4 regions of the Paenibacillus sp. TSM33 genome follow, and region 4 is predicted to be linked to each of the others. Evidence: riboswitches for the same ligand, from Rfam matches in the RefSeq annotation. Region 4 holds a riboswitch; each other region holds the start of a gene.

Region 1 (3,656 bases), on a different contig from region 4:
CGCGGTTGTAATCGAAGATACCGTTGCTAAAGGTTACACGCTAGATGGTACCGTAACACTTGCCAAGGCAGTACCTGAGGATGAAGGAGCAGAAACTGCTGTAGGCATCCGTAAAGGAAATGCGGAATTGCTTGCTTCAGTAAATAAAACGTTGGCTCGCCTGAAAGCGGACGGTTCGATTGAGAAGTTTTCTACAGAAGCGAGTGCACTGTCTGCAGACCGACAAGTTTCTTCGAATAGCATTGTAGATATATTTTTGAAATATCGCAGTTTTTACGCTACGGGTATCGGCTACACCCTATTGCTGTCTGCGCTCGGAGTACTGTTCGGGTTCATTATTGGCCTGATCATATCCTTGCTGCGGATGAGTGGTATTCGTATTATCGAGTGGCTAGGTACCGCATATGTAGAGATACTGCGCGGCACACCTATGCTGGTGCAGCTTATGATCATTCATTACGGAGTTGCTTTGACGTTGGGTGTTAATTTTACGCCACTCCAGTCCGGTATAATTACATTGTCTCTGAATAGTTCGGCATATTTAGCTGAAATTTTCCGTGCTGGTATTCAGGCCGTAGACCGTGGACAGATGGAAGCTGCCCGCTCGCTCGGGATGGGACGAGGCAAAGCGATGCGACACGTCATTTTACCGCAAGCATTTAAATCTATATTGCCTGCTATTGGTAATGAGTTCATTACGATCATTAAAGAATCTTCTATTATTTCGACCATTGGGATGGTGGATATTATGTATCAAGCCCAGGTCATTAAGAATATTACCTACGAAGGCTTGAGTCCGTTCGTAATCGCAGCCGCTATTTATTTTGTAATGACATTCAGCTTATCTAAGCTGTTGGGTTTATGGGAAAGGAAGTTGAGAGCCAGTGATCACCGTTAAACAACTGCGTAAATCATTCGGTAAGAATGAAATTTTAAAAGGCATTGATATAGATATCGCCAAAGGTGAAGTTGTCGTCATTATCGGCCCGAGTGGTTCGGGGAAAAGTACGTTTTTACGTTGTATGAATCTGTTGGAACAGCCAACAGAAGGGGAAATCTTGTTTGAGGGTGAGCCGATTACGGCCCGTGGTCATAATATCAATGCGACTCGGGAGAAGATGGGGATGGTTTTCCAGCATTTTAATCTGTTTCCGCATAAAACAATACTGCAGAATCTGACGCTTGCACCAACGCAGGTGAAAAAGCAGTCGGGGAAAGAAGCGGAGAAAATTGCGCTGGAGCTCCTGCGGACCGTGGGTCTTGAGGATAAGAAGAATACCTACCCGAACCAGTTATCTGGCGGTCAAAAACAACGTATTGCGATAGCACGTGCTTTGGCCATGCAGCCGCATGTAATGCTGTTCGATGAGCCTACTTCTGCCCTTGACCCTGAAATGGTTGGAGAGGTTCTGGACGTGATGAAGAAGCTCGCTGAGGGCGGCATGACGATGGTGATCGTGACGCATGAAATGGGCTTTGCCCGTGAGGTAGGGGATCGAATCATCTTTATGGACAACGGTCAAATTATAGAACAAGGTACGCCTGAGCAAGTTTTCGGTACTCCAAGCCATGACCGTACCCGTGATTTTCTTGCTAAAGTGCTGTAAGAAAATGCTTTTATGAAATATTAACAAAGCCCTTCTCGTGATAATGTTTCACGGAGGGCTTTTCTCTTTTTGTCACCATATCTCCATATTTTCGTAACAAAAAACCGATTTTTGATGACAAAATTGTAATGAGTATAGTATGATGTTCAAGGTTCCCAACATTTTCATGCAGATAAGGTTACAAAATTGTGATATTATGCAGTAAGCCAAAACTTACCGGAGCAGCAGCAATGATAACAAATGCTCAATGCTGGGCTCAAACCATGGGAAGTGCGGGGGACGTAACAACGGCAATTATTCCAATGCGTCATAAGATGTTGTGGAATATGCCTAGGGGTGAATTGCACAAGCATAGGGCTTCTCCTGAGTCCGAATCCGACAGCTAACTTCGCAGGCATAACAGAGGAGGTACATAGCTTTGAAACATTTAAAACATATTGGAAAAACCATGAAATTTGCGGTACTTGCCGCAGCTATTGCAGGACTGGCCCAGACAGCTGGAGTAACAGATGCTGCTTCGCTTCATACTGCCAAAGAAGGCGATACCTTCTTTTTGCTTGCTCAACGTTATGGGGTATCGGTAGATGAGTTGACGAAGGCTAACCCTGATATTGCGTCCAACAACATATATGCAGGTCTGCAAATTAAAGTTCCAGACGAAAAAAGTGTGAAGGCGGCTTCGGATTCGAAGCCACAGCTTCTTACGGAGAAAGCACCAGCGAATGAGAGACCTACAATTGAAGCATGGGGCAAAACGTTCAATTACAGTAAAGTAGTTGATGTTAAAGCAACAGCATATTCAGCCGCAGCTGATGAAAATGGCAAATGGGGTGCAGTCGATTACTACGGCAATCCGCTTAAACTAGGTACAATTGCGGTAGACCCGAAAGTCATTCCTATGGGAACAAAGGTGCTAGTTACAGGCTATTCCCATCCGGGCTTGCCAGACCATTCTTTTGTGGCCGTTGCCCGTGATCAGGGCAGCGCTATTACCGGAAAGCGGATTGATATCTTTATCCCTGGCAACAAATCATTCGTGAACGATTTCGGTTTCCAAAATGTGAAACTGTACGTCATTGATAAATAGCAGTGTGCATATGTTTGATTTCATTAAACATAATAAATATTATGTAAACTTAATATTATAGCACACAACATATAACTGGGACGACTTCTTATCAGGTCTAGTCGTTTATCGTAAAAAAAAGGCTGTCTTACAAGCAGAAACATTCTGCTCGTTAAGGCAGCCTTTTTACGTTGTTGGTATATACGAGGCTTAGACATACTGTTATTTTCGTTCCGATGTGTGAAGTAGCCGGGGGACTGTGACAAACTTGTAGCCCTTAGCTTTTAAAGAGTGGATTAGACCCGGCAAAGCTTGGACAGTACCTTGCAAGTTGGAACTTTGACCTCCACCTGCATGCATTAAAATTATGGAGCCAGGTCCGGTAGCCGGGATCACGTTGCGCTGAATCTGTGTTTTGCTTAATCCCTTCCAGTCTAGAGAGTCCACATTCCAATTAACGATCATGTACCCATGACGACGTGCCCACTGGATTTGAGGCTCCGTGATTTCACCATAGGGTGGTCGTATCAATCTGGGTCGAAAACCTGCGCTGGCTTCTAAAATGCGTTCTGTTTTAGTAATCTGGTGGCGAAAGCGTTCTGGTGTGGCCTTCCTGAAATCCGGATGAGTATAGGAATGGTTTCCTATAGCATGACCCTCGCGGATGATGCGGCGTATGATCCCCGGATGCTTTTCCGCACGATGGCCGACGATAAAAAAGGTAGCTTTGATACCGTTTGCGTGTAATACGTCCAAAACCTGCGGCGTATACCTTGAATCGGGCACATCATCAAAGGTTAAGGCAATTTGGCGGGTGTGCGGGCCGCACATTTTAAAAATGTCCGCATGCTTTTTTCGTAGCATTGCTAATGTTGGAACAGCTCGATCTTTACTTTGATATACCGAAGTAGCGGCAGCAGCTTCCTTGGGATGGGGCGTTCCGATGTTGGGAGACGTATCCGCGTGAACGGGAAAACTTGAAA
Region 2 (3,656 bases), on a different contig from region 4:
GCATGGGAGTAAAGCATGGGCGCGAGTATGAACAAATTTTGAACGATTTGACAGAGGCTGTGGGACGCATCCCAGATAGCTATGAATTTTTTGAAATGGAAGCAGCAGATTGGGACAGGCTGGACCCGGCGGGGCGTCAGGAAGTCAATGAAGCCTTGGCAGAAGACTTATTTTATGCCCTGGGCACGGAGCCCATAATCACTGTAGGCAGCGGCGTTGTGATTTATGAGCCAGAGCAGCACCGAATCTATGTACTCATCGGAGATGAGGAGCTAACGTCGGTCCCTTTGATCTAAAGGCCGTCTTATGGATTTATCAACGGGGCCGTGGTAATATGTACACCAATATATTGTAGTTTTGGCCGCATTTTCAGCGGCTGAAAGGCTTCCGTATAAACGGGGAGGAGTTCGTAACATGCCTTTTACACAAGAAGAGATTGAAGCACATCTGGAGAAGCTGGAGGGCTGGGAACTGGAGGAAGGACGTTGGATCGTTCGGAAATATAATTTTTCCAGTTTTATGAAAGGGATTGCCTTCGTGGATGAAGTTGCCGCTATATCTGAGGCATTTAATCACCATCCATTTATTACGATTGATTACAAGACCGTGACTCTGCGTTTGACCTCCTGGGATGATGGCGGTATTATGGCCGTAGATATTAAGGAAGCTCAACAATATAATGAGGCTTTTGAAAAAATGCGCAGCAGTCATTGAGTTTGTAATGATCTGTCGTATAAATAAGAGCGCCTTCGCTATACAACATCGCGGTTGTATAGCGAAGGCGCTCTTATTTATAGAACCCGATTCTGTTGTTCAGGACGATATACCATACAATGGAACGGCTTTCTGCCATCTGGAGTCTGGCGTTCATAGGTATCCGTCAGCTCAAATCCAGCTGCCTTGTAGGCTCGGATAGCCCGCTGATTCCAAGTGAGAACCTCTAGGTCAATTTCATTATGCGGATGACGTCGTCTGGCTTCCTCGGCAATGGCTCGGACAAAATCGGAGCCTGTACCGTGTCCGCATCTTTTGGGATGCATCCCAAGGCCCAGCCGGGTCACACCGACCATAGGAAAATATTGAGCAAATCCCGTCAGCTCATTTTCTTCGTCCAGTACGGCAACATATTGCTCTTGGCGAAGTGTGGGACTTCCAAATTCGACTTCAAGTGCCTTCATTTGTTCCCAGGGAAGCCAGCCGTATATGTTGTAGGGGGGATCATAGCGCCACTCGCAAATTTCAGCCGCTTGATGCTCGTCCATCGGTACGATCCGGAAGTTGGATATTGAGGCCGGCACTTTTTCATTCCTCCTTATGCAGGTACTTCAATCATTAACAACAGATTGTAGACAAGTTGTAGGGGAATGGCAAGCGTGTTTATTTCGTACCTAAGTCGGGTATACATTCAATAAGAAGGATTTACTGCTCATATGCTCCCCCAGCGGTGACGGTAAAACCGACGATGTTCGCTAAAACTGAAACCTTTTGAGGGTTCAGTTCGTCAGTAATGATAATCATTGCTGATGTAGTGGACATAAAAAACCGCAATTCGATTCCGGCCAGAATCAAATTGCGGCTAGGGTTAGCTTGCTGTGCGGTAGTTATTCTACGTTGTCGTCATCAGGAATATCTGAAGCTACAGAATGGTATGCGTCTGTGCTCATGATTCTTTTTGCACCGACATAACGGTTAGCGTAATAATTTTCGTTCAGTGAGCTAACTACTACACCACGTGAAGTCGAGGAGTGGGCGAATTTCCCTTCACCTACGAAGATACCTACATGGGAAACGCCTCTTCCTGTGGTGTTGAAGAACACCAGGTCGCCTGGTCTCATTTCATCGCGGGATACAGAAGATCCCATTTTGAATTGTGATCCAGATTGATGCGGCAGTTTAATTCCCAGTTTGTTGAATACATACATTGTGAAGCCGGAGCAATCGAATCCCTCGAGTGTAGTGCCTCCGCTTCTATAGTTCGTTCCTTTGGCATCTTGGATGACCTGGTCCATCTTGGAGTCTGCAAATGCACTGTTGCCACCGAATGTAAAAGATGTAAAGGCAATGGCGAGACCCATGGCTGCGATCGTTAGCTTCTTCTTCAAAAAAAATATACCCCTTCCAATGCCTGCGAGGTTAGCTTAAGGATTCGGTAGAAGGTTCCCCTATGACCACTCTGTTGCGAGATCAATTCACCCAAACTGGTTCCCCCGCTTCCTAGGTGCCAGGAATTAGGCTTAACTTAAGATGTGCACCTTGGAGAGCAGTATTCACGACAACGATGTTTTTAAGATAAAAGTTACAATAAAGATTACAAAGTTGTTACTATCAGTTCACTGCGATTATTGTAACAAAGACAGCAGGCTTTGGCAAATGTTTCATCGCAAAAAGTTACAAAAAAAATCTGTTCCTAACGCTCTAGGAACAGATTCTGTTAACAGTATTCAGTTATGTGCCGTTTGCACAGGAAAGAAAAAAGTTTTTTCGACAGCTAAAAATGCAGAAGAGAGCATAAGGAGAGGGGTTAGCCTCTGCTGGAGATATCGATGTGCCATAACCGGTACTGCGAACTGATATGCCACAGCCTGACCAGACTGGTAACAAAATGATACGATTGCTGGAGAATCAGCGCCAACATACCCGTCCAAATCATCGCCACGGTGCTAAATAGACCGAAAACTAGCAGTACACATGCACCGAGTAACAGGGATATACCAACAGCCGGAAGAAGCTGGCGAAAGAAGGCAAGCAGGGACGATAGTATGGCGTGACCACTGACAGTGCCCAGTTGCATATACAGGATACACTGCCGAATGAACCAACCGTAAGCCATCCACCCAATGGCATAGGGCAACAAATGCAGCAGGTAAGAGGAAGATTGCAGCGTTCCTGCAATAATAGGATAGAGTCTCGGTACCACCCAAAAGGCGGGAAGCAGCAGCAAACCCAACTCGATGATGTAATACAATAGCGATGACATACCGTGGCGTTTCATCCCTTTGAAGAAGGACAGGCTTTGTGGTTCAGTCGCATCGGTATGCAGGCTTTGATATATGCCGGCTCTAATGAAGGGAGTGATCAGAATGCGCAATACGGTTGCCCCTAGTAATATCCACAAATACACATGCACTTCCCGGCTGTCCATCAGCGCTATCTGGCCCTCCATCCAAAACAAAGTCTTCCCCAGCTCGTTTTGGCCCTGATCAGGATAACGTAACAGTAGCGGGATAACGGCAGACTGCACCAGCCGATAGAGAAATACTCCCCACAGCAGACGATACAGAAATAAAATGATCACGATATAAAAGCGTATGCGCACCAGCGCCCAGCCTTCTTTTATAACAGTCCGCATCCATAGACACCTCACCATGACAGACTTCCAAGCAGTGTCTCCAACAGCTTGGTTACACTTACACTCCAACGGGTTTGTTGTTTTTCATCCAATTCAGCCTTCAGGCTATTATTAATATGCTTGTTCTCCAGTGCAATAGTGTATAGAGGATCTACAGTCACATAGGACACGGGAGAAGCGCTTTTGAGTCGGAAAGTTGTACTTTTGCCCGCACCATCCCATGCCTTGAATATTGTTGTACCATCCTTGAAGGTAAATTGAACAGGGATTTTGGGATAATCTGCTCCTTTTTTGCTGAGCGTCACGA
Region 3 (3,656 bases), on a different contig from region 4:
CGCCCAGGACAAAGCTAAATAGGGCATAACCCGCATAAGTCATCCAATTCGCCCAGTATGTTTGCTTTTTAACATAGTCGGTATAGGATGAAGGGGCAGCAAAGCTTTGGGTAAACGAGCGAACATCCCCGTCTTCAAAAGTAAAAGCCAGCGTAAGCACCGAGGCGCCGATTTTCTTTTCGTCCACGGTATATTTTAATCCGCCTTCCCCCTGAGTGGTCGCAAGCTTCAATTCCGATGGCTTAAAGCCAAAGCGTTTGATCCATATTGCTGCAGCCTGTTCCTTAGCTTCGAGCGTCATGTCGCCCTCAGCTATACGTACAAGCTTATTTCGTGCTTGTTCATCTGTAGAAACATCAGCCTGTGTGTAATTGGTGCTGGAGGTGATCCGTTTAAAGCTAACGACCTTCCCAGTGGATAAATCCACATGAATTTGCAGCTTGCCCTTCGCTGAGGAGTCAGGCAGATCAACCCGAAAGGTTTCATAAGGATAATGTTTTTTCCATGTTCGATCGTACTCTTGAAGCAGTTTTTCTCTGGATAAATAACCGTACAAATCCGTTTCAGCCTGATAGGTCACGACAGGCTTCTCTGGCTGTGATTCTGTATAGCCCAGCTGGGAACGGGCAAAGTCCAGGGCGTGTATGACCGCTTCTTGTTTGCTGATAACCTTTGCATTCATCAATGATTCCGGACTTGGATTGCTAAGCGAGGGGATAAGCAATTGAAAGATAAAAAAGCAAATCAGGCCAACCCCGCCCAGCAAGCCTAATTTTTTGAAGTTGGCCGTGAGCACGACCGGTTTCCCGATAGGATTCATGAGTTTCCTCCTTAATCTGTAAATAAGAACATCCATTAAAGATATCATACTGCACAGGTTCCCGCCAACAGACCAGCGATATTCATGAAAACAGAGCGAAAGCACTTTAAAGTTTTAATAAAATTAGATAAGCTATGATTAAGCGATGCCCATTAACAAATTAAAGCCAATTTCACGTTTTTTCGGCGAAATCAGTTTTGTGATCTGGTTAGAGAAGGATTATAATCTTAAGGCAATGCCTATGAAATATATGGGTAATGATATACATATAAGCCGAATTTCTATGAGAAAACGGGGGAACCATGTTAATAGGGGTGAATTTTACACCCGATCCTGATGGACCGGAAGTGTAAATAGGGCATACTGTACTGTCCGAATCCGTCAGCTAACCTCGTAGGCTGTGGACAGGAACCAAGTCAGGCACTCGGTTTTCCGGTGTCTTTTTTTGTGTGTATAAGTGTGAATAAAAGTTTGCTGAGTTAAGGACGCTGCGCGTTCCATTTGGTCTTCCAATCGCTGTTGCCACTGAATTTTTTTGATTTTCTAGACCTTGATAAGGGTAAAATTCAGAGTCAAAGGCGAGCGCTATCGCTGCTGCCCGCCTTAAAGTCATTAAACGTTCCATGAGGTAGTTACGTATAAAGTGTAGTGAGTATTGAAAGGCAAAAGTATCCCGCTTTGCGGATACTTTTCTGATTTAAAAAAGAAATGGACGAAAGAAACTGAAAAGAATTGGTGATTTTATGAGCTGAGCGATCTCCATGCTCATAGTTCACTAAGGAGGAGAAGTGATGAATAAATGAATCCCAATGCAAGCTGGCTTCGGCTTTCTCCACCGCAAATATTCGTTGCAGGCTTTGCCATTATCATTCTAATAGGTAGTTTATTGTTAATGCTGCCCATCTCTAATACAACAGGAAAACCACTTGCGTTTATAGATGCTCTGTTTACTGCCGCTTCCGCGACCTGTGTAACCGGGCTTGTCGTTAAGGATACAGGGATCTTTTTTACAACCTTTGGTCAAATCGTCATCGTTGCGCTGATTCAGATTGGCGGACTTGGCTTTATGACCATGGCTACCTTGATCGCGCTGGTGTTCAAACGTCGGATTTCCTTGCGGGAGCGCCTTATTTTGCAAGAAGCGATGAATCAGACCTCGGTCGAAGGGATTGTCGGATTGATCCGTAAGGTGCTATGGTACTCGCTGATGATTGAGGGCGTATGTGCAATCATTTTTTCGATTCGCTGGTCGTTTGATATGCCTGTGGGCAGGGCGATTTATTTTGGAATATGGCATGCTATTTCCATGTTTAATAATGCTGGTTTTGATTTGTTCGGTGAATTTCGCAGCCTGACAGGTTATGTATATGATCCGATTGTTAATTTTACAGCCATGTTCCTCATTATTTCGGGTGGCATTGGTTTTGTAGTGATGTCAGACCTGGTAGAATATCGCAAGCGTAAGAGACTGGCCTTGCATACCAAGGTGGTACTCAGCATGACAGCTGCTCTGATTATCGTCGGCACGCTCGTCATTTTTGTGTTTGAGTTTACAAATCCGAAGACGATTGGCTCGCTTGATTGGGGTGGTAAACTGCTGGGTTCTTTATTCCAGTCCGTTACCCCTCGCACCGCAGGTGCCAACACGCTGGACATTGCAGGTTTGCGGCAGGCTACGCAGTTTTTTATCATCATACTCATGTTTATTGGGGCTTCGCCTGGCTCTACTGGAGGCGGGATTAAGACCACTACATTTGCCCTGCTCATTGGGGCGGTGTTTTCGATGCTGCGGGGACGGGAAGATATTGTGCTGTTTCGGTACCGACTTGCGCAGGCACGCATTTATAAGGCTTTGACCATTACATTGCTGGGGCTGCTGTTCGTGATCGGGGTGACGATGATTCTGTCCGCAACCGAAGATCATCATTTTCTGATGATCTTGTTCGAGACGGTGTCTGCATTTGGTACGGTAGGACTGTCCATGGGGCTTACACCTGATTTGACAGTTGTAGGCAAGCTGGTGATTACCCTAACGATGTTTGCAGGCAGGCTGGGTCCACTCACGCTAGCTTATGCACTTGGACCGAAAAAGGGTAAGGAATTGTATCGTCATCCAGAAGGCAAAATAATTATAGGATAAGGGAGTTTTCGAGTAGATATGAAAACGCAGCAGTTTGTAGTCATTGGCTTGGGACGGTTTGGCTCAAGCCTGGCTTTGCAATTAGTGGATATGGGGTGCGAGGTGCTGGGCATTGATCGGAATGAGGATGTTGTGGACAGTATGAGTGAGATCCTGACACATACTGTCGTGGCAGACGCTACAGATGAAGATGCGTTGCGGTCACTGGGCATCCGTAATTTCGATTGCGGCATTGTTGCGATTGGTGATGATATTCAGGTAAGCATCCTGACCGCCATTTTGCTGAAGGAGCTGGGTGTGAAAAAAGTCGTAGCCAAAGCCATATCTGTGCTGCATGGGCGTGCGTTAGAGAAGCTTGGGGTGGACCGAGTCATTTATCCGGAACGGGATATGGGTATTCGGGTAGCGCATCAGCTGGTCACGCCTAATCTGCTCGATTATTTGGAGCTGTCCAAGGAATACAGCATTGTAGAACTTAATGTGCCTGCATGTCTGAATGGCAAAACGTTGGCAGAATTAAATGCGCGCACCCGCTTTGGTTGCAGCATCGTTGCGCTTCATACGGCGAATGGTATCTTGATCGCACCGACAGCTATGGATCGGCTGAAAGCAGACGATATTATGGTCATTATCGGCTCCAATGACAATATCGGCCGCTTTGAGGATGAGGTCGTTAATATCAATGAAGAGGGCTAG
Region 4 (3,656 bases):
CCAGCACTAGCGTAAGTACAAAGGCAAGCGGCAGGAAAATTCGTATGTTGGCTTTAATAAAATCTTGAAAAAAATTACCCAACCCTTCACCGCGCCGCGTCAATCCCCTCATAAAAGCCGCAGCAACCGAAAACCCTGAAGCAGCCGAAGTAAACATCATCATCGTGACAAACGCCATCTGTGTCAGATACGTAAGCCCGCTTTCTCCGCTATAATGTTGGAGATTCGTATTGGTCATAAAGCTGATTACCGTATTAAAGGCCAATGATGCTTCCATATTACTGTTCCCAACCGGATTGCCCGGGAGTATAGCCTGCAAGCGCAATAGCAGGTAGCTGATCCCCGCAAGCACCACATTGGTTGCAATGAAACTCATAGCGTACGTGGTCCAACGCATGCTGTCCTGTTTCTTCAAGCCTACAGCTTTATAAATCAGCTTTTCCGTTCCACCAAAAATCCGATCTGTCCGATTCGGTTCATTCGAAAATACGTGATACATATAGGTACCCATCGGCTTTATCAAGAGCAACAATATGACGATCACAATTCCAATTTGCAGTAGCTCCATCCTCTATTCCTCCTTAAAATGCTCCTGCATTTGGAACAACAGACCTGATTCAGATCATCCATTGAGTGCACACGTTTGCGAAAATCTGCACCTCTGATGCTGCATTCTTGATCTGCTGTTCCTGCCTGCTCGATCCTATAGTTGACTAGAACTTTTCAGGATTCAGGAGTGCGTAGATTAAATACACGAACACAATAGCCGTGAGCCCTAGCACAACGATCATCCTCTTCGCCCTCCTTTTGAGGTCTGCGCGTCACACCAGCGTACAAACAGCAGTATCACTCCATAACTCACAGCCATTACGAGCAGCATGTATAAATCCATCATGTTCATACCCTCCATATCGCTCCTCAGATCGTTATTTCCGATTCCATCATAAAATCATAAAACCAGCTATGTTATAAGTGCTTATCCGTTCAGCAGGAAACCCACCTCTCCGTTCAATGTGTAGATCACATGGTCCGCTCCCAATCCCCGATAAATTCCTTGTGGATTACAGCCGTGCGTAATAACATAGATCGATTCTGATGTTAGTGGCCGACATATTTGCAGGAAACGGCAAGTTAGATTCAAGCTGTTTTCGAACAAATACACACTACCAATTTCTTTCTTAGGAAAATTCCATTTTCCCGCTTGCATCGTATTGATGCGCACAATGTGCTCCACACCCATTTTTTTGAGCTGTCGTTCCTCCTGGGTGCTATTTGTGAGAACTGCAAACGCCAATTTTTTGAACATAAGCAATTTCACAAAACTTCTGCCCGCTTCATTCGGTGCAGTGACAATAATTAACCGACCTTCCATCAGTAGCTCCTCTCCCGGTATAAAAAGACAACAAAAAGAAGCCGAAGGAAAAAGGCTTCCTCCGGCTTCATACATTCCATGATAAAATAAACCATGGCTGCACACGGCGGTTTGTTGCCTCTCCCTGTACGCTTACGAGGTTAGCTGTCGGATTCGGACGTGAGAGTCGCCCTATTTACGGCACTTGGCCGGAAAATTCACCCCATGAGACACACGGCTTGCAAAGCAGTATATACTCGTTGGTTCCCCCGTTTTTGCAACTGCAAAATTCAGCGCTTTAGACAATTCGTTGTTGCTTCATTGTTGTTAATTTGAAATTACGTCTTGAATCATACACCCGTGCAAGGAAGACTGTAAAGCTCAATGACAAGGCTATAAATCACCCTTTAGAGCATAGAAGATTAAGGATAACGCTTACAAACAACATATGCTTCTCCTATCTCTTTAAAACTCTCTATTTCACCCCTTTTTGAAAATGAAAGGCATGTCAATATTGGCCTAGGGTATGGTACGGTTGCCCTTTATTTATAAAAAAGAAAGAAAATGCGCTATATGTACTAGATAATTATCGAATGAACCCTTTTTTGTGAGAAGAAACACCTCAACTTGCTCCATTTGAAGTGCGATTTACCGTTTTGAACAAAATACGATTTTACAATAGCACAATGCCTGTAGACTTAGACTCTTCTGAACTTGCAACCCCTTGTTGAGTTGTTCGCAATTTAATTGTAGAATATTGAATGAGGAGGGATATCATGAGCGTATATAAATATGATGCACAGACCCTACAAGGGGCACAAATTCCGTTATCCACATACGAAGGGAAAGTTCTTCTTATCGTGAATACTGCCAGCAAATGTGGGTTAACCTCCCAGTACAAGGCGCTACAAGAACTATATGACCAGTATCATGAACAAGGGTTTGAAATTTTGGGATTTCCCAGCAACCAGTTTGCCAAACAAGAGCCGGGTTCCAGCGAGGAGATCTCCGAGTTTTGCCAAATCAATTACGGAGTGACCTTTCCCATGTTCGCCAAGACAGATGTGAACGGTGATCAGGCACATCCTCTATTTCGCTACCTGACCCACACTGCTCCAGGAGTATTAGGCTCCAAAGCGATCAAATGGAATTTTACTAAATTCTTAATTACACGAGAAGGTAACGTATTTAAGCGTTATGCGCCGCAAACCACTCCAGATAAGCTTGTAGAAGATATTAAGAAGCTTTTGCAGAAATACTGACAATCTTTCTTCATTACAGTTAACGAGCAGTCCGTTGCCCATACGACCGTTTCTGTGACGGGATGATATAATGAAAAGTATTTAACAAAAAAAGCATCCCTTCACGTAAAACGTGTCAGGATGCTTTTTTAACTGGGTATTGCACATAATGCGGTCGAGAGGACTCGAACCTCCACGGGCGTACGCCCACTACCCCCTCAAGATAGCGTGTCTGCCATTCCACCACGACCGCATGTCATAATGTATTGAGGCAACAGATTTATTATACTCTCTCAGCAACAATTTGTAAACAAGAATATTATAATTATTTTTAATGTAATTTTATTTAACATATATAAGCAATAAAATTATTTAATTTGACACAATAGAGCTTTAAGTGTAAATATATATTACATAAATGTTCGATTTTTTATTACAAATCAATATTCAAGTTAAATAACATTACACAAATATTTACTTCAAGGAGGCGAACCATTCTGCATAAAGGTAACCGGTTGCTAAACTACGCATTATTGTTGGACCCTTCCCTGCCCATTGGTGGTTTTACCCGTTATTATGGACTGGAGGAACGTTTTCGTAACGGACACTTGAACAGTCTGCAGGATCTTAAACATTACATGCGAGACGATTGGTACCCTCAAATTACAACCCTTGACGGCATGGCCATCAAAAGTCTGTATGCAGCCATCCAGCAGAATGACAGTTGGCGGATCGCCCTTATTGATAAAATGCTGTACACCCAGCATCCTTCCTCGCAGTATGTAAAAGAGTCACGACTTTCAGGCCAGCGTCTGCTCAAGCTCACCAAAGCTCTTTATCCTTGGCTTGCATTTGATCAATTGAAAGACGCACTCAATCAATACAATGCAATTGGCACACTCGCTACTGTCCACACTTGGATTAACTTCCTCCTCGGAACCGATATAGAACAAACCGTTCACGGCTATTTTGCCACAGCGGTATCCTTCTGTATCGAAGATGCCTTCAGACTGCTCAATCCTCCTTACGAGGAAAAAAATACTCTTATCGATCATATGACCAGC

What was found. A riboswitch is a leader RNA that binds a small molecule or an ion and turns the genes downstream of it on or off. The one in region 4 is predicted to bind cyclic di-AMP.
Region 1: it holds a riboswitch for cyclic di-AMP, as region 4 does, so the genes downstream of both, ACN6NF_RS13035 (3D domain-containing protein) here and ACN6NF_RS06460 (hypothetical protein) in region 4, are expected to answer to the same signal.
Region 2: it holds a riboswitch for cyclic di-AMP, as region 4 does, so the genes downstream of both, ACN6NF_RS00480 (C40 family peptidase) here and ACN6NF_RS06460 (hypothetical protein) in region 4, are expected to answer to the same signal.
Region 3: it holds a riboswitch for cyclic di-AMP, as region 4 does, so the genes downstream of both, ACN6NF_RS20110 (TrkH family potassium uptake protein) here and ACN6NF_RS06460 (hypothetical protein) in region 4, are expected to answer to the same signal.

What each region holds. Positions count from the first base shown of each region.
Region 1 covers NZ_JBLZXB010000017.1:259,116-262,771, reverse strand. Annotated here, with positions in the region: gene ACN6NF_RS13045 (ABC transporter substrate-binding protein/permease) at 1-898, shown strand, start outside; gene ACN6NF_RS13040 (amino acid ABC transporter ATP-binding protein) at 885-1,607, shown strand; cyclic di-AMP (ydaO/yuaA leader) riboswitch at 1,851-2,019, shown strand; gene ACN6NF_RS13035 (3D domain-containing protein) at 2,026-2,694, shown strand; gene ACN6NF_RS13030 (polysaccharide deacetylase family protein) at 2,896-3,656, opposite strand, start outside.
Region 2 covers NZ_JBLZXB010000002.1:15,458-19,113, forward strand. Annotated here, with positions in the region: gene ACN6NF_RS00460 (hypothetical protein) at 3-296, shown strand; gene ACN6NF_RS00465 (4a-hydroxytetrahydrobiopterin dehydratase) at 415-714, shown strand; gene ACN6NF_RS00470 (GNAT family N-acetyltransferase) at 792-1,298, opposite strand; gene ACN6NF_RS00475 (hypothetical protein) at 1,420-1,569, opposite strand; gene ACN6NF_RS00480 (C40 family peptidase) at 1,602-2,102, opposite strand; cyclic di-AMP (ydaO/yuaA leader) riboswitch at 2,108-2,245, opposite strand; gene ACN6NF_RS00485 (hypothetical protein) at 2,522-3,349, opposite strand; gene ACN6NF_RS00490 (M1 family metallopeptidase) at 3,361-3,656, opposite strand, start outside.
Region 3 covers NZ_JBLZXB010000018.1:231,264-234,919, reverse strand. Annotated here, with positions in the region: gene ACN6NF_RS20115 (CPBP family intramembrane glutamic endopeptidase) at 1-820, opposite strand, end outside; cyclic di-AMP (ydaO/yuaA leader) riboswitch at 1,082-1,235, shown strand; gene ACN6NF_RS20110 (TrkH family potassium uptake protein) at 1,620-2,960, shown strand; gene ACN6NF_RS20105 (potassium channel family protein) at 2,979-3,656, shown strand.
Region 4 covers NZ_JBLZXB010000010.1:563,632-567,287, reverse strand. Annotated here, with positions in the region: gene kdpA (potassium-transporting ATPase subunit KdpA) at 1-568, opposite strand, end outside; gene kdpF (K(+)-transporting ATPase subunit F) at 714-791, opposite strand; gene ACN6NF_RS06460 (hypothetical protein) at 977-1,372, opposite strand; cyclic di-AMP (ydaO/yuaA leader) riboswitch at 1,486-1,657, opposite strand; gene ACN6NF_RS06455 (glutathione peroxidase) at 2,128-2,613, shown strand; tRNA gene ACN6NF_RS06450 (tRNA-Leu) at 2,763-2,845, opposite strand; gene ACN6NF_RS06445 (urease accessory protein UreF) at 3,108-3,656, shown strand, end outside.